Regions from separate parts of the uncultured Virgibacillus sp. genome, predicted to be linked through region 1. Evidence: riboswitches for the same ligand, from Rfam matches in the RefSeq annotation. Region 1 holds a riboswitch; each other region holds the start of a gene.
The links. Region 1 has a riboswitch for thiamine pyrophosphate ahead of Q1A47_RS03890 (ABC transporter substrate-binding protein). Riboswitches for the same ligand answer to the same signal wherever they lie in the genome.

Region 1 (7,569 bases):
CACCTGAATTACTTGGGATTGATGTTACTCGTCAGAATATCATCGATGCGTTAATGATCGAATTAGATGGAACTGAAAATAAAGGCAAACTTGGTGCTAACGCAATTCTTGGTGTATCCATGGCTGTAGCACATGCTGCTGCTAGTTATCTTGAAGTACCGTTATATAACTACCTCGGTGGATTTAATGCAAAAACCCTACCAACACCAATGATGAATATTCTTAATGGTGGTGAGCATGCCGATAATAACGTAGATATTCAAGAGTTTATGGTTATGCCAGTTGGAGCAGAAACGTTCCAAGAAGCACTACGTACGGGTGCTGAAATTTTCCATTCATTGAAAAATGTATTAAAATCAAAGGGGTATAACACAGCTGTTGGTGACGAAGGCGGATTTGCACCAAACCTTGCTTCTAATGAAGAAGCTTTACAAACAATTGTGGAAGCAATTGAAGCTGCTGGTTACAAGCCAGGAGAAGAAGTGAAGCTTGCAATGGATGTTGCTGCTTCAGAAATATATGAAGATGGTAAATATAATCTAAAAGGTGAAGGTGTTGTTCGTACTTCTGAAGAGATGGTTGATTGGTATGAAGACATGATCAACAAATACCCAATTATCTCCATTGAAGATGGACTAGATGAAAATGATTGGGATGGATTTAAAGTATTAACAGATCGTCTTGGTGGACGAGTACAGCTTGTCGGAGATGATTTATTTGTAACAAATACTAATAAGCTTTCCAAAGGTATTGAACAAGGTATTGGAAACTCTATCTTAGTAAAAGTTAATCAAATCGGTACATTAACAGAGACGTTCGAAGCAATCGAAATGGCAAAACGCGCTGGCTATACAGCGGTTATCTCACACCGTTCAGGAGAAACAGAAGATGCAACGATCGCTGACATTGCTGTAGCGACTAATGCAGGTCAGATCAAAACAGGTGCACCTTCTCGAACAGATCGTGTAGCTAAATACAATCAACTGCTTCGCATTGAAGATGAGCTAGCAGGCATGGGTGAATATGCTGGTAAGACAGCGTTCTATAACCTAAATAAATAGGGAAGAAAACCTCTTAAGGTATGGTGGTTATACTTTAAGAGGTTTTTTATAGGTTTATCCCACACATATAACTGGCAGTAATAATCCACTTTAAGCAATAAAGTAAAACCACTATGGGGAAGTGGAGGATCGATTGCCGGTAAATGTCCGGTCGGTTCAAAGGATTTTAGGTCTGTGGTGCTAACAATCAATGTGGGATAAATAAAACCCCCACTGATTAAAGTGTCACTTTATGCAGAAGTTGCTTCTATGTTCATAGAAGTTTCTATATTTTTTGAGTTTCTTAAACTTGATTAAATGGACGAATTATGTCATAGTTACTATGGAATTAATAATAGAATACTAAAGTTGTAGGGGGACCAGTGTTGCTGGTTGAGATTGTATCCGTAAGGTACTGACTCTTAGAACCTGATCTGGTTTAAACCAGCGTAGGGAACATGTTTGATACATCAAATATTAAGTTGTATATGCCCTAATGGTGATTAACCATCTAGGGCATTTTTTATAGTCTAAGAAATTATAAAATTTGCGTGTTGAGCTGCGTCCAGCTCCAGCGCCCAGAAACTAGGCTACTTCATCATGAATCGCCCTAATCTAAATCATCATCGGCTCGCAAGCTCACCGTGAGTCCTTTATCTCCGTTGAATCGTCGCTGCGTTGCTAATCGGGTGTTTGCGCTTTTATTCTTAGCGAAGGAATTACAGTCAAACAAGATGATACATACGCTGTTCCTTACAATGAGAAAGGTATTCAAGAGGAGGAAAACATTGAAGAAGCTTTTACTGCTTAGTTTAGGGATTACACTGCTTATATTAACGGCATGTGGTACAGAAGAGAAAGAACAAAGTCAGCAGAACAATGACTCAACAGAAAAGAAAAAGATCTCTGTTGTACTTGATTGGACACCAAATACGAATCATACAGGATTATATGTTGCAAAAGAGAAGGGATATTTTGAAGAGCAAGGCCTTGATGTGGACATAATTATGCCTGGTGAAGCGGGAGCAGATCAGTTAATTGCATCTGGTAAAGCAGATTTTGGTGTGAGTTATCAGGAGGGGATTACTGAAGCTCGTGTACAAGATATACCGATTGTTTCCATTGCTGCTGTTATACAGCATAATACCTCAGGTTTTGCCTCACCCAAGAATAAACAGATTACTACACCTAAAGATTTTGAAGATAAAACATATGGTGGCTGGGGAGCTCCAGTAGAAAAAGCGGTTCTAACCTCACTCATGCAGCAGGAAAATGCTAATGTAGAATCAGTTGATATTATCAACATGGGCGATACGGACTTTTTTACTGCGGTGAAAAGAGATATTGATTTTGCGTGGATTTATTATGGTTGGACTGGTGTAGAGGCAGAGCTCCGTGATGAAGAAATTAATATGGTGTATTTAACCGATTATTCGTCAAATTTAGATTATTACACGCCGGTTTTAGCTACCAATGAAAAAATGATCAAAGATGATCCAGAAACAGTTAAGCAATTCTTAGCTGCAGTATCTAAAGGTTATAATCTAGCAATTGAGCAACCAGAGGAAGCCGCTGATATCTTAATTAACGCTGTTCCTGATTTGGATGCAGAATTAGTAAAAGCAAGTCAAGCTTGGTTAGCGTCAAAGTATCAAGATGATGCGGACCAGTGGGGGGAACAAAAGCAAGAGGTATGGGAGAATTACGCCAATTGGATGTATGAGAATGAGCTGTTAGATAAACCGTTAGATAGTGAAAAAGCATTTACAAATGAGTTTTTACCAGAAACAAAGGAGGAATAAATGATGGCAGATGCACTAGTTAGTATTCAAATTATCCCGAAAACGAAAAATGGTGAAGATGTTATTCCGTATGTGGATGAAGCGATTAAGATTATCGATCATTCCGGAGTTAAGTATCAGGTAAGTCCACTAGAAACTACAATGCAAGGTGATCTTGCAGAACTATTTGGAATTATTGAGAAGATGAATAAAAGGATGACTGAAATTGGTTGTGAAAATGTTATTTCACAGGTGAAGGTTCTTTATCAACCTTCTGGAGCTTCCATGGAACAATTAACGGAGAAGTATCGCTAATGAGAAGATTGCGAGAAAAGGGATGGCGACCAGCTCTGGTCCTCATCCTTTTCCTTATCAGTTGGGAAATAGCTTGTCGTATTTTTTCGATCCCAGCTTGGCTACTACCTGCTCCAAGTGTAATATGGCAAGAAGCTGTCAATGGCTGGCCAAATTATGCTAGTCATCTACAATCGACTATCCAACTATCGATTATCGGATTTATGATAGGCAGCAGTGTAGGTACGCTCGTTGCTGTTTGTCTTCATCTCATTCCGACAGTTAGGGAAGCCTTTTATCCATTATTAATAATATCACAGAATATACCTATTATTATTTTAGCTCCCTTATTAGTAATTTGGTTTGGTTTTGGAATCTTGCCGAAATTAATTGTTATTACACTTGTTTGTTTTTTTCCAATAACTATAGCAGCTTTAGATGGATTTAGACAAACAAGTGGAGAACTGAAACACTATATGCAAATGACAGGTGCCAGTAAAGGGCAAATCTTTCGTAAGCTAGAGTGGCCATATGGATTACCTTCTTTGTTTAGTGGTTTAAAGATATCGGCGACATATAGCGTAATGGGAGCGGTGATATCTGAATGGCTTGGTGCAAGTGAAGGAATTGGAGTATATATGACTTTGGCATCTTCGTCTTTCCGAACAGATCGTGTCTTTGTTGCTATCTTATTTATAGTGCTGTTAAGTTTATTGTTTTTTGGTTGTATTTCATTAATTGAAAAAAGAGTAATTAAATGGAAACCGGAAGAAGGGAAGATCAGTGAGTAATTTAGAACTTGTAAATCTAACAAAAAAATATGGGGAAACTACTATTCTTAATCGTATTTCATTAACGGTGCGAAACGGAGAGTTTGTTTCGATTGTTGGACCATCAGGAAGTGGGAAGAGCACGTTATTTCGACTGATTGGAGGGATTACCTCACCTAATTCCGGTACGATTAAATTAAATGGAAAAGAGATTATCGGCAAACGGGGATTCATCAGCTATATGCCTCAATCAGATTCCTTACTTCCTTGGCGTTCGATTTTACAAAATGTTGTCTTAGCGGCAGAAATTGCAGGTAGAAAAGATGAATTAGAAGCAAAACGAATGCTAGAACGAGCTGGCTTAAAAGGATATGAAAATGCATATCCCCATGAATTATCTGGAGGAATGAAGCAGCGCGCTTCTTTTGTACGCAGTATTTTAAGTCCCCAGCCTGTTATTTGTTTAGATGAACCATTTTCCGCATTGGATGAATTTACCCGTTTGGACATGCAAAAGTGGTTATTAGCAATGTGGAATGAGCATCAACGATCAATCCTTTTCGTAACGCATAATATAGAAGAAGCATTATTTCTATCTGATCGTGTGATTGTGTTGTCAGCTCGTCCGGCTTCGATAAAAAAAGAATTCACAATTCCTTTTTCAAGACCAAGAGAGGAAGCGTTAGTTTTATCAGAAGCATTTCTAGAGTATAAGAAAAGGATATATCAGGAATTGAGGGCTGCAAATGGATAGCTTCATTATTGATGCACACATTCACTTAGATATGTATACACAGGAGGAACAAACAGAAATTATTAAATCTTTGAAACGGCATCATGTTAGCTCACTAATTTCTGTTTCGAATAACCTAGCATCGTCAATTTCCAATTTAAGGTTAGCGGAGAGATGTTCCGCAGTTAAACCTGCTTTCGGATTTCATCCGGAACAAGAAATACCTAACGATAATGATATAGCTGATTTAATACAATTTATTGACTCGAATCTAGACAGAGCAATTGCGGTAGGTGAAGTAGGTCTACCTTATTACAAGCGACAAGAAAATTCAAATTTAATGGTAAAGCCATATATTGAATTACTAGAATTATTTATACGAAAAGCTAAAGAATGGAATAAGCCAATTGTACTTCATGCAGTTTATGATGATGCTACCATTGCCTGTGATTTATTAGAAAAGTATTCCATCACCAATGCACAGTTTCATTGGTTTAAGGGTGACAAACCTACAATGGAACGAATGAGCCAGAATGGATATTTTATATCCATCACACCAGATGTCATGTACGAACGAGAAATTAACCAGCTAGTTAATAAATACCCAATAACTCATATGATGGTGGAAACGGATGGGCCTTGGCAGTTTGCTGGTCCGTTTATCAACCAACTGACCCATCCAAAAATGATCCATAAGTCGATTAAACAAATAGCGACAATTAAAAAAATGCCTCTTCCTGATGTACAGGAACAACTTTATGTTAATACATCCCAGTTCTTTCATCTTAAGAATGACAAGTGAACATAGGACGAGTATGAATGGGAATATCATGTTAACAAGACATATGTTTATGGAGGGTTTTTATGTCTCAAAAAGTGTTGTTATTTGGTGATGTAGGTATTGATGATACAATCGCGCTTATCTATGCTTATTTGAACGATGATGTAGAAGTCATCGGCATTGTGGCGGATTATGGAAACGTATCAAGAGAAAATGCAATTGCGAATATCTTATATATCCGCAGTCTTTTTCCAACAAAAGAGGTAGAGGATATTAAAGTAATTGCTGGTGCACATATTCCAATGACTGGAGAACCCCCAGTATATGTTCCGGAAATACATGGGGAATATGGATTGGGACCAATTATTCCCCCTAAAAATATGCAGAATGGTATTAGCGAAAATTTCTGTGAAATTATTGATTTAATTGAAACGTATAAAGATGAATTAGTGATTGTTAATATTGGAAGATTGACTTCTTTAGCTAGCTTATTCATCTTATATAAATCATTAATGACTACCATAAAGGAATATTACATTATGGGTGGCGCTTTCTGGGTACCAGGTAATATTACAGCTGTCTCTGAAGCTAATTTTCATGGTGACCCAGTGGCTGCTCAAGTAGTACTTGCTCACGCAAACAATGTAACCATTATTCCTCTTAATGTCACTAAATATGCGATAGCAACACCTCAAATGGTTGAGTATATTGATCGAATGGGTTCCGTTAGTATTGTGAAAGTATTACTGGATTATTATTATGATTTTTATAAAAAACGCAACCCATCGATTCAAGGTAGCCCATTACATGATGTATTGACACTTATGGCCGTTGTAAAGCCTGATATGATGACATATCAATATCTTCCTGTTCATATCATTCAAGCACAGACAGGAATAGTGAGGGGACAAAGTATTGCTGATATTCGTCCATATGTTAATTTAGAAGATATGCAAGATGGTGAAGAGGTAGGTGGGAGAGTCCATCGTATTGCCTTTAATCTCGATTATCAAAAATTCTATATTGATTTCATGTCCATTATGACTGGTGAAAGATTCAGCTAGAAGAAAATATTCCCTATAATAGTAATAGTATGTTATAATATAAGTAAGCGTTTGCAAATGGGTTTATCAAGCAGTTCAATCTAAACTTGAAACAGGGGAGTCATGACGAAGTAGTCATTTATACTTTCTTATAAACAAAGAAGATGACCTCAGGGAGAAATCACCTTCTTTATTTGTATAGCTATTCTGTTTTCTCTTTAATAAATTCTACAACTTCTTCAGCAGTACCCATTGAAAGGATTTTATCTTTATAAGCTACCATTTTTTCTTTAGATAGCTTACGAAGTTGTGTACGAGCCGGTAAGATCGACGTTGCACTCATACTGAATTCATCTAAACCAAGACCAAGTAGAATTGGAATAGCAATGGAGTCACCTGCCATCTCACCGCACATTCCAACCCATTTATCCTCACTATGTGCTGCTTCAATAACAGTATGGATTAGGTTCAGAATTGCAGGGTTATATGGTTGATATAGGTAGGAAACCTGCTCATTCATTCGGTCAGCAGCCATCGTATATTGGATTAAATCGTTTGTTCCAATACTGAAGAAGTCAACTTCCTTTGCAAATTGCTTAGCGATTACAGCTGTGGATGGAATCTCCACCATGATACCAACCTCAATGTCGTTGGAAACCTCGAAACCTTCTTTTAGTAAGGATTCTTTTTCGTCCATTAAAATAGCCTTAGCCTTGCGGAATTCTTCCAATGTTGCGATCATCGGGAACATGATTTTTAAGTTACCGTAAACGCTTGCTCGTAAAAGTGCACGTAATTGTGGACGAAAGACATTCTCATTTTCTAAGCAGAAGCGAATAGCTCGGAAGCCAAGGAATGGATTTAGTTCCTCAGGAAGGTCTAAATAGTTTAATTCCTTATCTCCACCAATATCCAATGTACGAACAACGACAGGCTTTCCTTCCATTTGCTCTAGTACTGATTTGTAAGCAGTGAACTGCTCTTCTTCTGTTGGGAGCTGACTTTTACCCATATATAAAAATTCTGTACGATATAGTCCAATGCCTTCACCGCCATTAGCTAGCACACCTTCAACATCATCTGGAGTACCAATGTTGGCAGCTAGTTCCACTTGTTCTCCATCTTCC
Region 2 (7,569 bases), on a different contig from region 1:
AAGTGAACAAAAAAACGCAGTTATGCAAGAAGTAACCCAAAACCTTGAAGAAAAGGTCTGGGATTTGATGGAACAAGGAAAGGCAGAGGAGGATGCGATAAATAAAGCTATTGTTGATTTTGGGGATATTGAAGATTTAAAGCAAGAATTAGGCGCAAAACAACCTGTGAAGAGGAATTTGCCTAAGCTTAATTTATGGTATTCCATATGGAGTAGTCTTCTGATTATTTCCTTGTTCGTATTTATTAACTTTTACTACACACCAGATATCATTTGGTTTGTATATCCAACATTTGTAGTACTTTGGTGGCCGCTAACAATGTACTTTTCTTGGAAGCGTAAAAAGTGAGGAGGAACACAATGTGAAAAAAATTGATTTGGCTTTTTTAGTTACAGGCTCAGTAATGACAATTATTTTTCTATTTATTGTAAATATGTTAACAAGTGTAGAACATATTTGGTTTATGTACCCAGCCGTTGTAATGTTAGTTTTCCCGTTAGGGTTGTATTGCTATAAGCAGAAGAAACAGACGTTATTTGCTATTATTACTAGTACATTACTATTAATTCTTCTCATCATTGAGAACAGAAGCACTCCTACGTATCCATGGGTTTCGTATACAGTTATTCCGTTGGTTTACTGGCCGATTCTTGTGTTCTTAGGGGCTAAAGCCAAGACATTACGAGTTGCAGTTGTTGGTAGTGGCGTTGCTATTCTTTATTATTTTTTACTAAACGTAATAGTCTCTCCGCATACTCCTTGGGTTATATTTCCCGCCTTTGCTGTATTATGGTGGCCGCTATCTGTGTATCATGTGAGAAGAAGTACGTATTTTACTTTTTCACTCCATGCGTCATTACTTCTTTGTTTATTTTTTATAATGGTAAATATTATTTACTCACCAGGTACCATTTGGGCCATTTATCCGATTTTCGCCATTCTTTGGTGGCCATTAAGCCTGTATTTTTTTGTATATAAACGGAATACGGAATCATGAATCAAGCGTGTAAACAGCCGCTGAATGGTGCTTCAATACAGCAACAAATAGTTTAGAACTAGAAAAGAGGATGGATTTCGAATCGAATGATAGTTCTGCTTTTTTTATAAGTTAAGAAAGTATAAAATCAGTGCAATGACTGCGTTAAGCCAAGTAGTTATTTTGAAATGTTTGATGTATATTGGCAATGCTCCGACGAATTACTTCGCTTTCGGCGGGCACGGCCTCAACTAACTTTGCAAAGAAGAACACGTTGCAAAGTGGATTTTCGGCTCGCGCTAATCCCGCAGGAGTCTACGTAATTCGTCTCCGCTATGAGAAGGTGCAACAATTCTTGTCATAAGTAATAGGTTGACTTTTTTACAATGGGTAAAGTGAAAATCGCTATCCGTGAGTATAAAAGCAGCTGTGTTACTTCATGCTAGCGTTGTAGAGCCTGATAATAGCGAAGGGCGGCCACTTCAACTCCTGTGGGAAATGTTTGACCTGAAGATCCACTTTTTTGAGCGGGTTTTGCTAAAAAAGTTAGCTGAAGGACAAACCCCACGGAAAGGGAAGTGGGCAGCCGGAGTGGCGGTCAAGCAGTAGCTATTATTCCATAATAGCTACTAGAGAAAGCGTAAATCTGAGCATTTAGTGATAAGGACTGAGCGAATTTTGCTCCGTTTTTTTAAACTGAAATACTTTGTTTCCGGTTCTTTTTGTTTGGATATAGCGATTGGTAACCTGTATTTAGAATTTAAATATGCTGTTAATTATTTTTTCTATTGACTCTAACGTTACGTTATACTTTATAGTAAGTTTACAGGGAGGTTAACAGCTATGAAAGTAAAGGAAGTAGCTGATTTGGTTGGGATTAGTGTGCGCACACTACATCATTATGATGAAATTGGGCTATTGACTCCCGAACAAACAACCGAATCAGGATATCGCATTTATTCAGAGAATGATCTAGAACGTTTGCAGCAGATTTTATTTTTTAAGGAACTTGATTTTTCTTTGAAGAAAATTAAAGAAATTATTGACAGCCCTTCTTTTAATCAAGCTGAGGCCTTAGAGATGCATCGCAAAATGCTGCTTGATAAAAGGAGGCGAATCAATACAATGATTGGAACGATTGATAAAACATTAAAGTATAAAAAAGGAGAGATTGTAATGAGTAATCAAGAAAAATTTGCCGGATTTGACTTTAGTCATAATCCTTATGAACAGGAAGCGCGAGAGCGTTGGGGGGATAAAGCAGTTAATAAATCGAATGCAAAACTTAATAGCTTCACAAAAGCTGAAAAAAAAGAGTTTGAGGAAACGTTCCATGCGATTTATCGTAAATTAGCCGAAGTTCGTCATGAAGATCCTGCCTCTGAAATTGCTCAAGAACGAATTGCTGAATGGTATCAATTCTTAAATCGTATAGGAACGTATTCACTAGAAGCTTTTAAAGGACTAGGCCAACTATATGTAGATGATGAACGTTTCACAAAAAATATCGATCAATATGGTAATGGTTTAGCTGTATTCATGCGAGATGCGATGACTGCCTATGCTGATAATCTTCAATAAATAGAAGGAGGCAGGAATGCTTCAGTCTCTTTTCGGTTAATCATGCTGAAGTTTTTACGAACAGTTTATTATCTATAGAGCTATGTGCTTATTCCCTTCAGTCGTTATGGTAGTTCTAAAGGCTACTTTATGTAATAGGATTGCTACTATATTACCAAAATTCTGATTTTTATATACAATTAGAGAGTGACAGTGTATAGTAAAATGTAGATAGATTATTATAAAAGGAGTAGTGATAAAACAATGAAAAAGTTATTGCTGGGTAGTTCCATTCTTACCATGCTTCTTTTCTCGTCTATTTCAGCATCGGCAGCAGTGTCACCAGATTCCGGTGTGAATGGGTGTAAAGCGGGGAGTAAACACCATTGTAAGCGATATGAACTATAGATTTATGTTGATGAGCCTGTAGCTTGGAGCTACGGGTTCTTTTTATTCAAGTGGATAAATATGGGCGTGTTGAGCCGCGGCCAGCTTCAGCGACCAGAAACGATGCGACTTCACGAATCGCTCTAATCTAATTCATTATTGGCTCGGAAGCTCACCATGATTCTTTCTCTCGCTCCAGTCGCTACGTTTCTAATTGGGCGCTTTGCTTTTATTCGTATAAAGAGTCGCAGGATTGACGAAAAAGCAAGCGTAAAAAAAGCTGTGCCGATTGTTTTTTATTGGGCACAGCTTTAATTGTTTTGTGTGCTATTTCTGCACTCTTTGAATATAGATTGTTACTACTATAATTGTAGAACAGCTTTATTAATATCTTCTGCAAGGGTTATAGCGGATATGATCGCAACCCCATCCGCTCCCGCTTGGATAACAGAAGCTGCATTGTCTGTAGTGATACCACCTATACCCACAATTGGCAGGGAGGGATAAGCTTGTTTGATATCTTTTATCCAATTCGGTCCAATCGCTGATTTAGCATCCTCTTTTGTTGTAGTAGAAAATATTGGCCCCACTCCTAAATAGTCAACAGAGGAAATGGGACTATTTACTAATTCTGTTTTATTTGATACAGAAAGGCCGACCCATTTATTTGGAAAACGCCTACGTAATTCCAGAGCAGATACATCATCCTGACCAACATGGATACCATCTGCATCTAATATTTCAGCAAGTTCTATGTCATCGTTAACGAAGAAAGGTATACGATAGTTTTGACAGATATTCCGAAGTTGTTTTCCTAAAATAAATTTTTTATAACCAGTTAATGACCCGTTTCCTTTTTCTCTAAATTGAAATGCTGTTATACCAGCTTTTACTGCTTGTTCCAAAATATGCTTTGGATCGTTATGGCAGTTCTGACTACCCATAATAAAGTATTTTCTTAGAGCATCCTTTAGCTGCAAAGATTAATTAACTCCTTTCAATTGATCTAAGTCTTTGGAAAGGGCGTCTATAAATGCTGGTAAGAAGCTTCCAGGACCAAGCACATATTCTTGAGAAGCCGCGTGTTCAGCAGCAAGTCCATAAAACTGTACTGCTGCCAATGCCTTAGCTTCTAGAGCATGATTAGTTGTTAAGCATGCAGTTAGAATAGCTCCTAATAAGCAGCCTGCACCAGTAATTTTTTCTAGCCATACATGACCAGTCGTGTTGTGAATTATTTTCCCTTCACTGTAAATTACATCCGTCTCACCAGTAACTACAGCAGTTGTATGATAGGCTTTGGCAACTTTAACGGCAATTTCTTCTAGATTACCGTCCCCAATTGACTCAACACCTTTTGTTTTCCAAGGGATCTCCACAAGCTGTGCCATTTCACCAGCATTACCTTTGATTGCGGTAAACTGTACTTCGTGTAGCAAATGCTTTACAGCTTCTTGGCGAAAGGTTGTAGCCGCTACGCCAACTGGGTCAAGTACGACAGGGATACCTTTTTTATTTGCGGCTATTCCTGCTAGTTTCATAGCTGATAGCTCGTTTAAAGTTGTTGTACCAATATTAATAAGTACACCATTCGCAGCGGTAGCCATTTCTTTAGCCTCTTGTTCTGCTTTTGCCATTATCGGTGCTCCACCAAAGGCTAAAAGACCATTAGCTGTAAAATTCATGACTACTTCATTGGTTAAGTTATGGATCAATGGTTTTTGTTCTCTAACTGCTTGAATAATGGATTGTGTCATTGTTCCACCCTTTCTTTGCGTACCGCCCAATGATTTGTAGGTCCGTTACCGGCACCAAGTGAAAAGGAGTATTGAATAGCAGCTGTTACATACTGTTTCGCCTGCTTTACAGCTTCGTAAAGTGGTAGACCTTTACTTAGATGAGCAGTAATTGCCGCTGAATACGTACAACCTGTACCATGTGTATTCTTTGTTTGAAACCGCTCTGCTTCGAACGTGTAAAGCTTATTCCCATCATATAAATAGTCGACGGCTTTACCTTGCAGGTGGCCACCTTTAACAAGTGCTGCGCGTGCTCCAAAGCTTTTGACGATCTCGAAAGCCGCTTCTTGCAAATCACTTGTATTATCAATAGATTGTCCTGTAATATACTGTGCTTCAGGAATATTAGGAGTAACTACAGTCGCTAATGGTAATAGCTGCTGTTTGAGAAACGATCGAGCATCTTCCGATATTAATGGATCGCCACTAGTTGCAACCATGACAGGGTCCATGACATAGTTCACAACTGATTTGGACAAGTGCTCTGCAATAACCTGCATCATATCTTTGTTCGCAATCATACCTGTTTTTATGCTATGCACAGGCATATCTGATATAACTGAGTTTAGTTGCTCATTTATCATCGTAACAGGTAGATGGTGTACGTTTTGCACACCGGTTGTATTTTGTGCCACAACAGAGGTGATTACAGACATTCCATATACGGTTAGTTCTTGAAATGTTTTTAGGTCTGCCTGTATGCCAGCACCGCCACTCGGATCTGTTCCAGCAATAGTCAGCGCGCAAGGTATGCTATCCATTAGCTGTTCACCTTTTCTGCGTTTGGCCATGATTCACATGTGTAGGCCATTTCCCAGAATTTAAGCTCCAGCTGGCAGCTTTTTCGAAAAGCTTCTCTAATGAGATCTTTTTCATCCTTGGCAGCATTTTCTGCAAGTATATCCAACCGTTTTCTCAATTCAAAGGTGGTATTATCTACATCACCACTTGCATAGAAACTAATCCAATCGTAAAAAGGGTGATCTTTATTAGGATTATACTGCTCCATTAATTCCCTACCAATTTCTAAGTATGTCCAAGGGCATGGAAGTAGAGCTCCTAGTATCTCACTAGACGTTCCCATTTGTGCATGATACATCATATGTTTAATGTAATGATCTGCAGTAGGTGGCAAAGGGTGTCCTTGTAAGGACGCATAGTCCACACCGATATGATTGCAGAAGTTATGATGTGGGTGGATTTCATCGTTTAATATAAAATTTATTTGATCAAAGAAATAAGCAATATCATCACGTTTCTTTGATTTGGATAGCGCTATTCCATAAATTTGCATAAAGGCATTTAAGTATTCAAAGTCCGCTTTAATATAATGTGCGAGCGCATCTTTAGAAATCTCGCCAGTCCCTATCCCCTGAACAAAGGGATGATTAAAAATAAGCTGGAAAATATCATTGTTTTCTTCTCTTAATTGATCAGTGAAATTCATATTTAGCCTCCTTCTATTATGGGAAGCCACTAGAGGTGTAAAAGTAGATAAATAGAGGATAATAATATGTTCCCCACTACTTTCCTGCGCTGGTATTATCCAGATCAGGTTCAAAGGGACAAAGGAAAAGTCCTTATCTCAGCAACAAAGCGCCCCTAGTAGTTTCCTTGTACGCGTATCGTATCTTCTTGCTTTACTCGTAATAAAATGAACCAGCCAATAAATGCGCCAGTTATGCTACTTACCAAAAACGATGGCATGAAAATGAAAGCGCCAGCAGCACTGTCCATAAACAATTTAGCAAATGGAACCGCTATGAATGATCCGATAATACCAGTACCAATGCTTTCTCCGATCACAGCCCACAGCTTTCTACCAAACCACTGATAAAAAAGCCCAGCAAGGAAAGCACCAACCATTGCTCCCGGAAAAGCAAGTAATGTACCAATCCCCAGCATATTTCGTAAAATTCCAATCATAAAAGCTATGACTACGGCTGGACCAGGTCCCAGTATTACTGCCGCCATTACATTTACTGCGTGCTGCACTGGATACGCTTTAGCAATTCCAGCAGGAAACCATAAGAATTGTGCTCCTAATGTTCCAATTGCTACGAAAATTGCCATCAATGTTAATACGTGCGTTCTTCTCACTTATTCCCTCCTTTCTATAAAAAGTGAGCATAGGACAACAATAGGAATTACCGACAATATGCGGTATAGCTTACGTCCTACACGCCTCTCCCCAGTAGCTATGGATGCTAAAGGTAGACAGCAAAGCATAATATACATCCACTCTGTTCTTATGAAAAAAACCAGATCCTCCATGGACCTGGCTTTGTGTAAGAAAATAGAAAGACGTTGCGTCTACTACTTCCCTCCGCTGGTATTAACCAGATCAGGTCCATAAGAGTTAGAAACGTCACGTGTTTCCTCTCAGCCCACATATTGGGCACCCCTAGTAGTTAAGTAACTTGTGAATTTAATTATGCTTTCAGCAACTAACTGAATCAAGCATAACAAATATATTGTTATTTGTCATGGGAAAAAGAATATAGCGTATTAACCTACAGAGTTATTTTTATAAACGCGTAATTTTAATATCACTTAAAGATAGCAGTCTATTAAGTTTTATTTATAGTTATATGATATTTGTTGAATTTATGTTATTTGGAAATAAATGCCCTTACGACAAGATGAATTTAGCATAGGGTAAATAGAGATATATTAAAGAAAGGGTGAAGATAAAATGGTAAGCACTCCCTCTACGATTAGAGAATTACTTCAGAGTTTGGTGAACGAACAGATAGAGATCACTACTCCTTTTGGAACAGTAACAGGGACTCTTTTGAAGGTTAGATCTGACTATGTTGTCTTAATTGAAAATACAGGAGAACAAA
Region 3 (7,569 bases), on a different contig from region 1:
TAGAAGACACGCCCTTCATTAATTGTCATCATCCAATGGTTTCCCATCGTTTCCTCTCAATACAGAGAATGCAGTTATACTTATCCAAAGTGCAAATATAAAGATAATTGCACCAAAAATAAATAATAATATATCAGGAGATGAGCCTAACCACGACCATTCAAATAAAACCTGCTGGAACATCGCATAAAGTGTCATAAACATTAAGAACACCATTGGTATGAATACAACTGCATAGTTTCGCCCTAATCGTTTCAACCAAACTGCGATAAGCATCAAACTAATCCCTGCCAGTAACTGATTGGCTGTACCAAATAGTGGCCAAAGTTGATAACCTCCAGACCCAAATCCTTTCGGACCTTCTGGTAATAATACAAGCGCAGCACTCGATGCAACTGCCACAGTTGTTGCCACATGTGTCCGTGTTAACACTGGAAGATTATACTCACTACCTAATTCAGCAATGATGTAACGCATGAGTCGAACAGAAGTATCTAAAGTCGTAGCTGCGAAACTAACGACAATAATTGATACAATCGTAACTGCTACATCTGGAGGAATGGCAAGTCCCCCTGCCAGAACAGCGGCCCCTTCAACAAAGGTAGCAAGTCCAGAAGCATTGGCATCAGAGAAGCTGCTATAGGTAGCCATAAATTCATCGGTACTAGCAAAAAAAGTAGCAACAGCAATAATCGATACTAATGCTAATATTCCTTCACCTACTGCTCCTAAGTAGCCTACAAATCTTGCATCTGTTTCCCTATTCAATTGCTTTGACGATGTTCCTGATGAAACAAGTCCATGAAACCCTGAAATAGCCCCGCATGCTATCGTAATAAATAATAAGGGAAGCCAAGGTGTATCCGGGTTAGCATTCGTAGCTGGAGCAGTTATTTCTGGATTTGTAAATAATAATCCTAAGTAAAGAATTCCTAGTCCCACTACAAGCTGATGTGAATTAATAAAATCTCGTGGCTGTAATAATTTCCAAACCGGAAGTGTTGAGGCAATATAGACATAAATCATCAAAATGACGATCCAAATCAGAAATGCCGAAGAAACCGCTCCTAAACCAAATAAACCAGCTCCAGCTTCACCACCCATATAATGAACGAGATCAATTTGAAGAAATTCTACCTTACTAGCAACAATTGCAGTTAAATACATAATTGCTAATGCTAACACGGATGGAATAAGCATTTTTCTGTTTCGTTTATATACAGCATAACCGATCCAGATAGCTAATGGGATTTGAATAAATACAGGAAGCACACTTGCTGGGTAAGATATAAATAAATTTGAAATTACCCATGCAAATACCGCATTGACCATTAACACTAGAATTAAAATGATAAATAAAAACAGTATCTTCGCTCGTTGACCAATTAAACGATGTGCTAATGTACCTACAGATTGACCTTTATTTCGCACTGACAAGACCAATGTTCCAAAATCATGCACACCCGCAGCAAATACAGTTCCAAGTATTACCCACAGGAAAGCTGGCAGCCATCCCCAATAAACGGCAATTGCCGGACCCAATATTGGTGCAGCACCAGCAACCGAAGTAAAATGATGCCCCCATAGTACGAATTTATTTGTAGGAACAAAGTCCACTCCATCACTGTAACGATGTGCTGGTGTCACATAGGTTGGATCAAGTTTAAAAATTTTTTCCGCTACAAAACGCGAATAGTAGCGATAACCTAATGCAAAAACGATCATACCTATTAATGCAACTAAAATACCTGACACTTCTTTATCCCTCCCTTTATCAAATAAAGACCCGTCCAATTTTAGCACGTAATTTTTTAAAGACGTATCTGTATGAGAATATGTGAATACGCTTTATTTTAGTACTGTCTTTCTGCTTTTACATGATTCATTGACCCTTATGTATGGTTTAAAAGGTAATCCCTTATTTATACAGGAAGGATATTTAATAAGGGACCACCTTTTTATTTGAGTCCATTCATACAATTTATAAAACGTGAAACTTCAATCCGTGGGGAGGTTGTTTATCCCCTACTGATTGTTAGTACCACAAGAGTATGACCTAAAGGCCTTTGAACCAATCGGACATTTACTAGCAGTTGATCTCCCTCTTACCTATATTGGGTTCACTTTATTGCTTGAAGTGGGGGCTTACTGCCAGTTATATGCGGGATAAAGTGAAACTTCCATCCGTGGAGGAGGTTGTTTATCCCCCACGGATGGTTAGGTGAACCAATCGGACATTTACTGGCAGTTGACCCCCCACTTATCCATTTTGGGTTCACTTTATTGCTTGAAGTGGGGGCTTACTGCCAGTTATATGCGGGATAAAATAACTACAGCTACAATTGTTGTAATGACTAATCCTACGATAACAGGTATAAAGTTTTTACGTACTAATTCCATTACCGATACACCACAAAAACCAGCGATAGCGATTAAAGAAGACCATGCAACGAGCGTACCACCACCAGTCCATATCGAACCCATTTGCCCTATTGCTGCAAGGGTGGTTGCATCAATGGAACCGTTTTGTAATGATGCCGCTAGAGAACCAGTAAGTGGAAGCCCTGAAAAACCAGAGCCATCAAGCCCTGTAATAATACCAATAAGCAAAACGCTGAATCCGGCTAACAATGCACTTTGTGGAAGATATTCCTGAGTCGATTGAACGAGATCAAATAGGAATGCAGGTGCACGCTCCTCCATACCTAAAATAGCTCCTGCAAAGTCTGAACTACCTAAAAAGAAAAATCCAGCAATTGGAATAACCGGACCCATTGCCTTAAAAGCAAAAACAAATCCATCTGTTATATGTGTTGTTATATAATCGAGCGCATGCTGCCTACGAAATGCAATGGTTGATAATAATAGCAAGATAACTGCAACACCACCAATAAATGCTGCTCCATCTCCTCCTTCTAATCCGCTCATTCTTCCTGTATTAAGCTTTTCATAAACCATGTAACTAACGACGCCAGTTAATGCCAGAGGAACAAGAATAGCAAATAATTTACTCCATACACGTAGTTCATTCGTATGTTGACTTTGTGTATACTCCTTTGTTGTTTGAATGTTTTCAAGTTCTATGTTGTTTCGCACATCCTCCTTCGATCGAATTGTTTTTCGATACATTATATAAGCAAGCATAATAGCAATACCACCTGTTATAAGTGACAAAATAAGTGCTTGATCGGCAACCACAGCTGTTTCTACTCCTGCTGAGATAGCAGATAAATTGGGGGCAACTTGCACAATATAATCAGAGGAAAGTGCCATTCCTTGACCAGCTATTGCTATTGCTACTGCAGCCGTAATTGCTGGTAGACCTGCTCGGATTGCAGCGGGTACCAAAAGCGCACATATTAGGGGTACTGCTGGTGTTGGCCAAAAGAATAGAGATATCAAATAGGTAGCAATAACTAAAACAAAATAAGATATATGACCATTTACCATTATTTTTTGTATTGGCTGAATCATTCGTTTATCTGCACCTAAATCACGTAATGAATTTAATAACGCAAGCATAAAGGTGATGATTAAAAAAATACTAAATAGTTCTTGTGCTGCTACAAGATTTGCATGAAATATTGCGGTAAATCCAGCAATTAGACTACCTTTATAAACCCACGCAATAATAAATGTACCAAATAACGTTGGTAATACGATCCCCTTCCGCATGACCATTGTGCCTATAATTAGTAAGGTAAACAAACCATATAAAATATGGGATATTGAAAGCTCCACGCCAACCTCTTCCTCTCCAATGGATGTGCTATAGCCTATGCAATTCGTACATGTTTAGTTCTTCTAGCGTTGGGTATGATAATAATGAAAGATTGATAAGGAGGTAATTTTAATGAAACCATTTATAAAAGAATATACAAATGATCAGCAATTAAAGGAAGCTATTCAAATACTAAAGGATAAAGGTATTCATAAAGAAGATGTGTATGTTTTATCCCATGATGATGATCGAACAAACCGAATAGCTGATGGTGCGGATGCGAATACCATAGGAATAAGGGAAATGGATATTGGACATGCCGTTGGTAATCTTTTTAGTACACAAGGTGATGAACTAAGAACGAAATTAACCGAAATAGGATTCTCTCAAGCAGAAGCTGAAAACTATGAGGAAGATATGGATGAAGGAAAAGTACTCTTGATTGTAACTAACCATGAGGAAGTTAATAGGTATTTACAATAAAAGCATAAATCTCTACTATACAGTAGTTTTTCATAATTAAACGTTTTAATCTGTCAGTAAGAAAAAGATAACTTGCTTATGATAGGCAAGTTATCAATGCTGTTTCACCAATTCTAATTGGGTGAAGCAGCTTTTCTCATAGTCTAGGAAGAAAATATAAAATTTACCCATTTGGATAAATAGGGGCGTGTTGAGCCGCGTCCAGCTCCAGCGCCCAGAAACGATGTGACTTCACAATCGCCCGCCCTACGAGCTGACTAGCTCCAGTCGCTACGTTTCTAATGCGCTTTTGTTATGACATAAAGATAATAAAGAGCTTGGGAAAAAACAAAATATTTCTTACTCTGAATAATCATTTTATCAGTCTCGATAATAATTGCCGCAATTGATTAAGCTTGCTTTCACCTCTCACTATAACTCTAAACTACTAAATAGAAAATAGTGGGCAAAATCCTCGAGTCAATAACTACCCACTAATCTTCGTATGTTTATTATGAGGAAAACTTCTAGATTAAGCGGACATACGTAATAGTGTACGTGGTTGTTTTTGAAATAAAAAGAACACAAGAACCGTACTTAATATAAAGCCAGGTAACATGTACGACCCGTTATATAGCAACGAGTATAACCATACAGGCTGACCTTCTGGCGCAAATTCACCAAAGAATACAATCCCTCCAGTGAAATGGGCTAAAAAGCGTAAAGCTGATCCTAAAAACACGCCTACAGCAATATAATATAGGCTTATTTTCGTTTTTCCTTCTTTAACTGCTGCTTGGACAGGTTTTGCAAAAATTCCTGCAAAACCTAATACGGTAAACGCAACAATATAATCTAAGAACCCTTGTAGGGGTACGAAGACTGTTGGCCCAAATAATAATTGTAATCCTCCCAACAGCAATCCAGCTAATAAACCGCCCTTGACCCCCCAGCGAAATGCGACAATAAAAATCGGTATCATCGCAAAGGATATGGAGCCACCTTGAGCCCAAACCTTAAATGATAAAAATGGTATAAAATCCAATAAAAATGCAAAAGCTGCAAAAATGGCTACTTCTACTAAAAATAATGTGCTCCTCATATCTTTCTCCTCCCCTTTTTTATGCAGTTAAGTAACTTATCCATACAAAAAAAGCAATGCCAAGGGGAAGACTTCCTGATGGGGAATCTGCTCACATTACTTTTCTGTCCATCAAAAAAGCCACCATCCCTACGCTAGTACTAACTAACAGGTTCAAAGGGTAAGAACAGTTATGTTCACTCTCAGCCAATTGGCTCCCCCTGTAGGCTTCTAACTTATATTTGCTTCTTTTGTCTTACTGTTTAGTGAAACTTCAATCAGTGGGGGTTTTTGTTTATACCTCTGATTGAGAGATAAACTAATCAGACATTTACCGGCAGTCGATTCCCCCACTTACCAATAATGGTTTCACTTTATTCCTTGAAGTGGGGTTCTTACTATCAGTTACATGTGGAATAAATAAGAAACTACTTTTCACTGCCTATTTACTACAAGTATTGTACATGACATATCGTAAAAACACAACAGCGTTACAACGAAAGATATTCGTCAACATCATTGACACATAATTGAATAGCAGCTTCCCAGAATTCAGGCTTAGTTAAATCTGTATCCAAATGTTTTTTAGCAAGATCCTCTACGTTCATGCGACCAGTATCCCTTAAAAGCGAAATATATGCATCTTCAAAACTATCTTCGTTTTCTTGTGCTTTTGCATAGATACCTAGACTGAAAAGATAACCAAATGTATAAGGGAAATTGTAAAATGGCACCCTTGTTATGTGAAAATGTAATTTAGATGCCCAAAAATTAGGATCATACTCCGATAATGCATCACAATATGCCTCTTTCTGTGCTTCTATCATCAAATCGTTTAATCTTTTCACTGGCACTAATCCTTGTTTCCTTTCTTCATAAAAACGCCTTTCAAAGATAAAACGGGAATGTATATTCATAAAAAAAGCAATGCTCCGCTGAATCTTATCCTCTAATAAACTTTTCTTTTCCGCAATCGAACGTGCGCTTTTTACCGACGCATCTGCAACAACCATTTCAGCAAATGTTGACGCTGTTTCAGCAACATTCATTGCATACCGTTGATTAAGTCCATTTACATCATTCATTACATGTTGATGATAAGCATGCCCTAACTCATGAGCTAACGTTGCAATATTAGATGAAGTACCTGAATAAGTCATAAAAATGCGTGTTTGCTTACTATCAGGGAAACTTGTACAAAATCCTCCCGGACGCTTATTTGGACGATCCTCAGCCTCAATCCACCTATTTTCAAAGGCCATTTTCGCAAAATCAGCCATTTGGGGACTAAACTGATTAAAATGTTCGACAATAAAGTCAGCCCCTTCTTCAAACGACGAAGTCTTAACCACTTTGTTTACTGGTGCTCCAACATCATAAATACTTAGTTTGTTAAGTCCAAGTAGTTTGGCCTTGTTCATAAGATACTCTACAAAGGGATGCTTATATTTTTTTATTGCAGTCCACATCGCATCTAATGTTTCTTTTCTCATACGGTTCAAAGCCAATGGTTCTTGCAAAACTTCATTCCAATTTCTATGCTTATATGTTTGTAAACGAAAGCCAGCTAGGTGGTTTAATGTTTGACCAAATAAACTAGCGTTATTCTTCCAAGCTTTATCTAGCTGTTGAAACACTTGCTTACGATATGAACGGTTTGGGTGTGTTAGTTTATTTGTAGCCTGCCCAATAGAATAGCTTTTCGTTTCCCCATCCTCTACCATATCTACACTCATATTTCCTATAATCACATCGTACATTTGTCCCCAAGCGTGATATCCATCAATTGCCAGATCATTGATAAGAACCTCTTGATCTCGCACCAATTGTTCTTTTGCATGATTTCTAAACTCTTCTAACACATATGCTACATCAACTAAATCCTCACTTTTTACAAGTTGGTCCCATACTATGTCAGGAATGTCGACTAGTTTTTGTTCAAATGTCGTTTGAATCGTATCCATTTCGGCTTTTATTTCATGGCGTCTACTGACTAATAAATTTGCTTTCTCGTCTTTAAGATTCTGTGCACTTAAACAGCTTATAAAAGCAAATGCTTCTCTTACTTTCTTCATCGTTGCTTCCAATTGTTTAATAAGTAACACTAATGTTTCTTTATCTCCGTCTCGTTGCTTAGGAGAAAAGTAAGATACCGTGTTAAAAAGGTTTTTCATTTCTTCCTGTGTGGATTGTAAATATGTATGAAATGCTTTTGAGTCACTACCTCCGGGAAAAATCACGTCTAGATCCCATGTAGGATGTAACGTCTGTTCCATTAAATCGCCCCTCTATTTAAAATTAAATT
Region 4 (7,569 bases), on a different contig from region 1:
GGATCTAGTCATCATTTCCCTTAATTCTGCCAATCACGATCCAGAGCAATTCAAAGATCCAGAAATTCTAGATATTACGCGAGAAAAAAGTAAGCATTTAGCATTTGGTAAGGGAATTCACGCATGCTTAGGTGCTCCGCTTGCTCGTTTAGAAGGTGAAATTGCGATTTCTAGCTTCTTTAAACGTTATCCGCACGCTGCCTTGAATATTACCAAACAAGATTTAGTATGGAGAACAGGCATGATTGTACGCGGTGTGAAAAGACTACCCATCCTTCTTAATCATTAAAGTAATTAGCGTTTCGTAGTGAAAAAGGATAAAACGTATGGGAGGCAATCGAGTGAGGGGGAAAGCGAAGTACAGCATTTTCCCTCTCACCAACGTTTTTTTATAATCATGCTTTTATTAATCTTTTTCCTGTTAATTCCCTCTTTGTAGGGAGCATTTAAATTGGATCCATTTCTCACCGATAATGATGTAATAAGTTATCTTTGAATCTATTCCTTATAAAACTTATACTTAACGTAGATCGCTATTGAAAGGATGTTTCATATGGGACAAGTTATCAAAGGTAAAGTTGCCTACATTACAGGTGCTAGTAGTGGTATTGGACGAACTACTGCTCTCGTATTAGCAAAAGAGGGAGTCCATGTTGGCCTAATCGCCCGCACAAAAAGCAAGCTAGAAGAAGTTGCAAAGGAAGCAGCAGCCCATGGTGTTAAAGCAAGCTTTGCTACTGCTGATATAGCTAATCTAGAAGAAGTTGAGCAAGCGATTGATTACTTACAAAAAGAAATTGGCTCAGCAGATATACTTATAAATAATGCTGGTATTGGAGCATACGGTGCTTTTCTAGAGATGGATCCAGTAACATGGAAGCATACTTTCGAGGTTAATGTTTTTGGAACATACCACGTTACACGTGCTGTCTTGCCACAAATGGTTGAAAAGAATCAAGGAGACATTATTACTATTTCTTCTAGTAATGGACTAAAAGGCACAGCAGGTTCTACCTCCTATAGTGGATCTAAATTTGCTATTCAAGGTATGACAGAAGCACTAATGCAGGAAGTTCGTAAAAACAATATTCGCGTGTTCACGATGAATCCAAGTCTTGTTGCTACAGAACTTGCCTTCGGAGACCAATTAGCAGAAAAAAATGAGGATAAGTATATGCAGCCTGAAGATCTAGCGGAATATATGGTCGCTCAACTAAAACTACATCCTCGTATTTTCATTAAACAATCTTTACAATGGGCAACAAACCCATTTTAAGATAAGTTATAGGTCCACTTTTAAAATTAACAAAGCAGAAGCCCCATCCCTTGGTCTTCTGCTTTCACTTACTTTATAAGTGTATTAGATTAGTAACCTCACCCTTCAACTATCTACATAGCAATATTAAACCATGTATCATTATTTCATGACAGAAGATCTGTGGATAGCAGATGGAACAGTAGTAGCCCCATTCCATAACGCTTCACGATCCTCTTCCTAATACTAGCTATAATCGGATAATACTATGACCAACGTTTGCTTGATCACCTGTCTTATAATATTTCCTTTTATTCCCTCCACTGGCTTCCGCCGTCATATTCTACTTTATAGAGAAAAAACTTCATCCAGTGTACCACCTTAAAAACTACGCGCCAATATAGCGCTGATATAATTGCTTGGCAGTATTCACATCGCTAACGCCATGTATTAAGGTTCTGCCATCTTGAAACACGACAAAACGAACATCGTCAATTTCAAAAATGAGGACTTCACCATTATCTCTAATTTTATCTGTAAGGTTACCGATCTCTTTCACTAAATTAGAAACTGATAAGCTCCCTTTTTCTCCTGGTCTTACTTGTACCGTATCTCTTCCACAAAGCATAGCCGTTTTCAACCCTCTTTCCTTGGTTAAATAAGGATAAATTGCTGATTGAGAACAAGATGAACAAATGGGATCTACTAACCTACTTACATTAATCGCACTATATGACCGTCCCCATATATCGACTTGTACTAACTCCGGAGATGTACCATTATCTGTTAAGTATTTTAAGCACTCCGTTGTCTGATAGGCAGCTGTCACCTGTACCGCAGGAGAAATAATTCCAACCGTATCACAGGTTTTCCCTTCCTGAGGAAGGTGATCAATTAAACATTGTAAACAAGGAGTTTTTCCAGGAATAATGGTAAGTGCGATGGCAGTACTCTGTAAGCAGCCACCATATGCCCAAGGTTTACGATGTTTTGCTAACACATCATTCATTACAAAACGCGTTTGAAAATTATCTGTTCCATCAATAACAAAATCGGCATCTTGTACTATTTTCTCTCCATTCTCCTCAGAAAACTCTTCTACAATTCCCGTAATCTCCACTTCCGGATTAATCGCTTTTAATCTTCGTTGAGCTGCTTTTGCCTTCGTTCGATTCTGTCTCGCATCATCTTCTGTATAAAGCTGCTGACGCTGAAGATTACTAAGTTCGATATAATCGCGATCAACCAGCGTCAGCTTACCTATTCCTGCTCGAACAAGCATTTCCGCATTTGCACTTCCTAATGCTCCAGCGCCAATTACGACAACATGTTTGGTCACTAATTGGCGCTGGCCAGTCTGTCCAATTGGGGCAAAGCGTTCCTGGCGAGCATACCGTCCTGTTATCATTCAATCATCGCCGTCTCTGGACTACTCTTCATTCCGTACATTCGTTTGGGAATACGGCCTGCTTTATATCCTAATCGTCCAGATTGTACAGCCAACCTCATCGCTTCCGCCATTTGAATTGGATCTTTTGCGCCAGATACAGCTGTATTTAATAAAACCCCATCTGCTCCAAGCTCCATGGCATAAGCGGCATCACTCGGAGAACCAATCCCTGCATCGACAATTACGGGGATGTCGGATTGTTCGATAATAAATTGCAAATTCATTGTATTAATAATGCCTTGACCCGATCCAATTGGTGAAGCCCCTGGCATAATTGCATGTACACCTGCTTCTTCCAATCGTTTTGCTAATACAACATCATCAGAGGTATAGGTTAATACAGTGAAGCCCTCCTCTAGCAGTTGTACTGAAGCTTTCATCGTTTCAAAAGGATCAGGCAGCAAGGTTTTCTCACAACCGATAACTTCCACTTTAATCATGTCACATAAACCTGTAGCCTTAGCTAAACGGGCAATTCTTACCGCCTCATTTGCTGTCTTAGCGCCAGCAGTATTTGGTAGTAAATCATATTGCTGCAAATCTAATTCTTCTAACAGATTCGGCTCGTTTTCATCAAATATGTTCATTCTCCTGACGGCAAAGGTTAATATTTCTGTTTTGGATGCTATCACCGCCTTCTTTTGACTTTGAAATGTCGGGTACTTTCCAGTACCTAGCATCAGTCGGGAATGAAATGATTTTCCGCCAATTGTTAACATGACTTATCCTCCTCCTACAAAATGAACAATTTCAATAGTATCCCCATTAGTTAATATTGTTTCGTCATACACTGTTTTATTAATAATTTGTTGATTCTGTTCGACTACCGCGAGTTTCGCTTGAATGTTAAAGCTTTTTAGTAACTCGCCAATAGTTGAATTCTTAGCTACCTCCACCTGACGTCCGTTCACGTGTATCTGCATATGTGATCCCCTCTTTCCTGAAACGATTTGGTGTAAAAAGACGCTGGATCGATGATGGTACATAACGCTTTAAGACCATATCACTAACTAGTTTCCCTGTAGCAGGAGCAAGAAGAATACCATTTCGATAATGTCCGGTTGCAAAATACAAATGGGGAATCTCAGGATGTTCTCCAATAATTGGCTTACCATCTTTGGTGCCCGGACGAACACCAGTCCAACAGCTATGCAGTTCTTCCTGCTTAAACGATGGGAACAACTTCAATAAGTGATTCATTAATTCAAAAATGCCACCTGTTGACGTATAACTATTGCTATCATCATGATAGCTAGTTGCACCAATAATATAGCGTCCGTCTCGTTTTGGTACCAAATACAGATTGTGAAAGAATAACGTCTGCTGAATAGATTGAATGCTTGGCTTTATGGCAAAGCATTCTCCTTTTGTTGGGACCATTGGATTCATTAATCCTGTCGCTTCAAACCACCTCCCACTTTTTACACCTGCCGCTACAACAACATGATCAGCTGAGATAACATCGTTATCGATTTGAATATGAAAAACATCATGGTCATGGACTATTTCTCCAACTTGACAATTCTCGATCAACTGACCTCCCATTGATAAAGATGCCTGTTTAAAAGCTTCACACACTTTCAATGGTTCTACATGTCCATCTCGCCGCATATATAATCCCCCTACTGCCTGGGATAAAGCTGATGTTCGTTTCCTAATCCCTTCCGCATCCAACCATTCTAAGCCTTCAAATGCATTTTGTTTTGCTCGCAGTCTTTGCTTCTGTTCTTCATTCGTAGCTATCTCGAGTATACCGTTGGTGGAAAGCTGAATATCAATCCCTGATAACGAAAATAGTTCTTTGCTTAGAGATGCATACATATTTCTACTTGCTTGGCAAAATTGATAATACGTACCTTCCTGATCATTTTCTGTGTGTACACCAAGCATGCCCGCAGCAGCTTGTGTAGCTTTTCTTCCACTTCTACCTTGTTCAATTACCGTCGTTACAACCCTACTTTTACTTAAATAGTAAGCAATGGATTGCCCAATAACGCCTCCACCTATAACCACTACATCAACGTGTCTCTTCATATCGATTCACCTCCTTTCGAAACGATTGCACTGCCTGCAGTGGATTATTTTGACTAAAAACACCTGACATTACAGCAATCCCACTTGCCTTCGCTTGATAAATATCCGTTACCTTTGCGCTTGTGATTCCACCGATTGCATAAACGGGAATGCTCACCTCTTTTGCAACTGCTGCTAATTTCTCTACTCCTTTTGGTTTCACCCCTTTCTTGCTCGCTGTCGAAAAGACATGACCATACAAAATATACGTAGCACCTAGCTGCTCCGCTCTCTTAGCTACTTCGTTGGAGTGCGTCGATACCCCTACTTGTAAACCGGGGGATTGTTTTCGGAGATCGTGTACCTCTTGTATTCGCTTTTCTGAAAGGTGAAGTGTCTTCACATTCGTTTCACCAGGTAGTGTTGTATGGCCATGAATAATTAGTTTTTCTTCCGGAACTCCTTGTGCAAGCACACGTTGAATGAACAAAGAATAGTCCTGCTCGGTCATTTGTTTTTCTCGTAGAATGACAGCATCAAGATAGGGAATAATACTCGCTATTGTCTGGATAAGGTATTTCTCCTCCTGTTCACCGGTAGTCACCGCAATTAGTTTCATCACTTCCTCTCCTTTTCTACAAAAAAATGCCACTTTTCCAGCAAAGGAAAAGTGGCATGAATCTATAACGATATCCTAAAAAAGGTATATGTCGCTGATACACACTACTCCTGTCACTTTCCTCCGCTGGTTCTTACTCCAGTTCAGGTTCAAAGGGTCTCCATGTCACACATAGATCTCAGCCATTACGTAAAGGCACCCCTAGTGAAGCGTAATTTAATTATTCAATATGCATTTGTCTATAAAATACATGATTTTGGACTATTCGTCTACCAAAAATGAACAATTTTCTATTTTTTTGCCATTCTCTACTAACAAAAGAGCTGACCTAATGAGCCAGCCCCTTAACATCTCTTTTATTTGGTATAGCGTTTAACTTCATCAATCTTTTGTTCTTTTGCAAGTTCACGAGTTGCGCGTGGCGCGGTCCAAAATGTGGTTAACATGAGTAACGATACAGGAACAGCCGTCACCACAATAAAGGATTGTAGCGATCCAACACTATCCTCGCCAATAGTGATGAGTACAGTTGCGACAAGTCCCATAAGAATTGCCCAGAACACACGCAGGAATTTCGATGGGTCTCCATTACCTGTAATCGCCATCGAGATGGTTAATGACATCGAATCGGTTGTCGTTAATACAAACACAATAGTTGCTACTAAAAAGAAGAAACCGATAATCGTACCAAGTGGCAATTGTTCTGCGATAGCAATCATAGCTGCTGGAGGTCCAGCACTATTTAAAGCTTCAGATACGGCACCAGGGTTATTCATTTCAGCAAAAATCCCTGTGCCACCAACAACTGTAAACCAGAACGTCGTTACCACAGGTGCAATTACCGCAACAGCAGTTACAAGCTCTCGAATTGTGCGACCACGAGAAATACGACTAACAAACATCGCCATCATTGGACCATAGCCAATGAACCAAGCAAAGAAAAAAACGGTCCATAAGCCAAGCCAAGCTCCATCTCCACGGAAGGTGTTTAAGGTTAGGAAGTCTTGGACATATAATCCAAATGATTGCAAATAGGAATCAAAAATAAATAATGCTGGACCTAGAATAATCACAGCAACCATTAAACAAACTGCGAGAATAATATTATAGCTGCTTAAAATTTGGATTCCTTTATGAATTCCTGTCGCAGCAGAAATCCCAGCTGCTAGAACAATAACGATAACAATAAGACATTGTACAAATAAATTATTTGGTACACCGAACAATGCACTTAATCCATAACCTGCTTGTAATCCAAGGAATCCAATTGGACCAATCGTACCAGCTGCCACTGACACAATCGAAAAGGCATCAACAAACGTACCAAGTGCACTTTTTTTCATAATCTTATCGCCAAAGATCGGATAAAGCATCGATCTTGGCTTTAATGGTGCATTTCGATGATAATGGGAATACATGAATACAATCGTACCTAATGTTCCTAAAATTGCCCATGAGACAAAACCCCAATCGACAAAACTTGCTGCAAGTGCAGGTACTACTGCTTCTGTAGTCCCAGCCTCAATTCCTGAGAAATGTGGTGGGATGGTTAAAAAATGGCTCAACGGTTCTGCCGCTGCCCAAAAAACACCACCTGCCGCTAGCAGCGTACACATAATAATCGAAATCCACTTGAACGTTCCAATCTCAGGCTTTTCTAATTTTCCTAAACGAATTTTCCCAAACTTTGAATACCCAAGTATTAATGCAATGACTAGAGTTCCTACCATTAGAACTTGATATATCGAGCCGAAATAGGTTACCGACCAATTAAACATCGTATTAACTACATAGGTGACCATTTCCTGGTTTATTAATGCAAGAATTACAAAGGCAAGTAGCGCCCCTCCACTTAGAAAAAGAACTGGCTTATCTATGGTTTGATCTTGCTTCTTTCTATTCTTCAACAATCTGCTCCTCTCAATTCTATACAAAAAAATCTCACATAACCATATACTGACCTGTTTGCTTTTCACTTATTTAGTCAGTTGTATGTGAGATTTAATAAGCATTTTTAAATTAACATACAGCGTTAAAGGATACATTTTTTCCGAAAACCTGTCAAGTTTAATAAATTACCAAAGGAAGAATGCAGTCTTACTAACTTTTGATTATAATTTTTCCATAAAGTGAAACTTTAATCAATGAGGGTTTTGGTTTCTCCCTACCACAAGGGTGTGACCTAAATGCCTTTGAACCAATATTGGCAGTCTCCCATTTACCAACATTGAT

Region 2: another riboswitch for thiamine pyrophosphate. It lies ahead of tenA (thiaminase II); the one in region 1 lies ahead of Q1A47_RS03890 (ABC transporter substrate-binding protein).
Region 3: another riboswitch for thiamine pyrophosphate. It lies ahead of thiT (energy-coupled thiamine transporter ThiT); the one in region 1 lies ahead of Q1A47_RS03890 (ABC transporter substrate-binding protein).
Region 4: another riboswitch for thiamine pyrophosphate. It lies ahead of Q1A47_RS02560 (thiamine phosphate synthase); the one in region 1 lies ahead of Q1A47_RS03890 (ABC transporter substrate-binding protein).

The regions. Positions count from the first base shown of each region.
Region 1 is NZ_CANMAB010000010.1:8,425-15,993, reverse strand. Features, by position in the region: gene eno (phosphopyruvate hydratase) at 1-1,061, shown strand, start outside; TPP riboswitch at 1,404-1,513, shown strand; gene Q1A47_RS03890 (ABC transporter substrate-binding protein) at 1,829-2,842, shown strand; gene Q1A47_RS03885 (MTH1187 family thiamine-binding protein) at 2,846-3,136, shown strand; gene Q1A47_RS03880 (ABC transporter permease) at 3,136-3,906, shown strand; gene Q1A47_RS03875 (ABC transporter ATP-binding protein) at 3,899-4,639, shown strand; gene Q1A47_RS03870 (TatD family hydrolase) at 4,632-5,420, shown strand; gene Q1A47_RS03865 (nucleoside hydrolase) at 5,483-6,463, shown strand; gene ptsP (phosphoenolpyruvate--protein phosphotransferase) at 6,645-7,569, opposite strand, start outside.
Region 2 is NZ_CANMAB010000045.1:21,858-29,426, forward strand. Features, by position in the region: gene Q1A47_RS11220 (permease prefix domain 1-containing protein) at 1-349, shown strand, start outside; gene Q1A47_RS11225 (hypothetical protein) at 363-998, shown strand; gene Q1A47_RS11230 (MerR family transcriptional regulator) at 1,821-2,558, shown strand; gene Q1A47_RS11235 (hypothetical protein) at 2,802-2,945, shown strand; gene thiE (thiamine phosphate synthase) at 3,287-3,868, opposite strand; gene thiM (hydroxyethylthiazole kinase) at 3,908-4,681, opposite strand; gene thiD (bifunctional hydroxymethylpyrimidine kinase/phosphomethylpyrimidine kinase) at 4,678-5,484, opposite strand; gene tenA (thiaminase II) at 5,484-6,170, opposite strand; TPP riboswitch at 6,235-6,337, opposite strand; gene thiW (energy coupling factor transporter S component ThiW) at 6,326-6,823, opposite strand; TPP riboswitch at 7,028-7,139, opposite strand; gene Q1A47_RS11265 (DUF2642 domain-containing protein) at 7,419-7,569, shown strand, end outside.
Region 3 is NZ_CANMAB010000095.1:5,858-13,426, reverse strand. Features, by position in the region: gene Q1A47_RS16665 (carbon starvation protein A) at 19-1,755, opposite strand; gene Q1A47_RS16660 (hypothetical protein) at 2,033-2,170, shown strand; gene Q1A47_RS16655 (hypothetical protein) at 2,197-2,325, shown strand; gene Q1A47_RS16650 (hypothetical protein) at 2,311-3,741, opposite strand; gene Q1A47_RS16645 (general stress protein) at 3,854-4,204, shown strand; gene thiT (energy-coupled thiamine transporter ThiT) at 4,716-5,285, opposite strand; TPP riboswitch at 5,394-5,496, opposite strand; gene Q1A47_RS16635 (M3 family oligoendopeptidase) at 5,756-7,540, opposite strand.
Region 4 is NZ_CANMAB010000006.1:5,963-13,531, forward strand. Features, by position in the region: gene Q1A47_RS02530 (cytochrome P450) at 1-289, shown strand, start outside; gene Q1A47_RS02535 (3-ketoacyl-ACP reductase) at 554-1,276, shown strand; gene Q1A47_RS02540 (ThiF family adenylyltransferase) at 1,644-2,660, opposite strand; gene Q1A47_RS02545 (thiazole synthase) at 2,660-3,424, opposite strand; gene thiS (sulfur carrier protein ThiS) at 3,428-3,628, opposite strand; gene thiO (glycine oxidase ThiO) at 3,588-4,739, opposite strand; gene Q1A47_RS02560 (thiamine phosphate synthase) at 4,723-5,337, opposite strand; TPP riboswitch at 5,439-5,550, opposite strand; gene Q1A47_RS02565 (BCCT family transporter) at 5,694-7,244, opposite strand.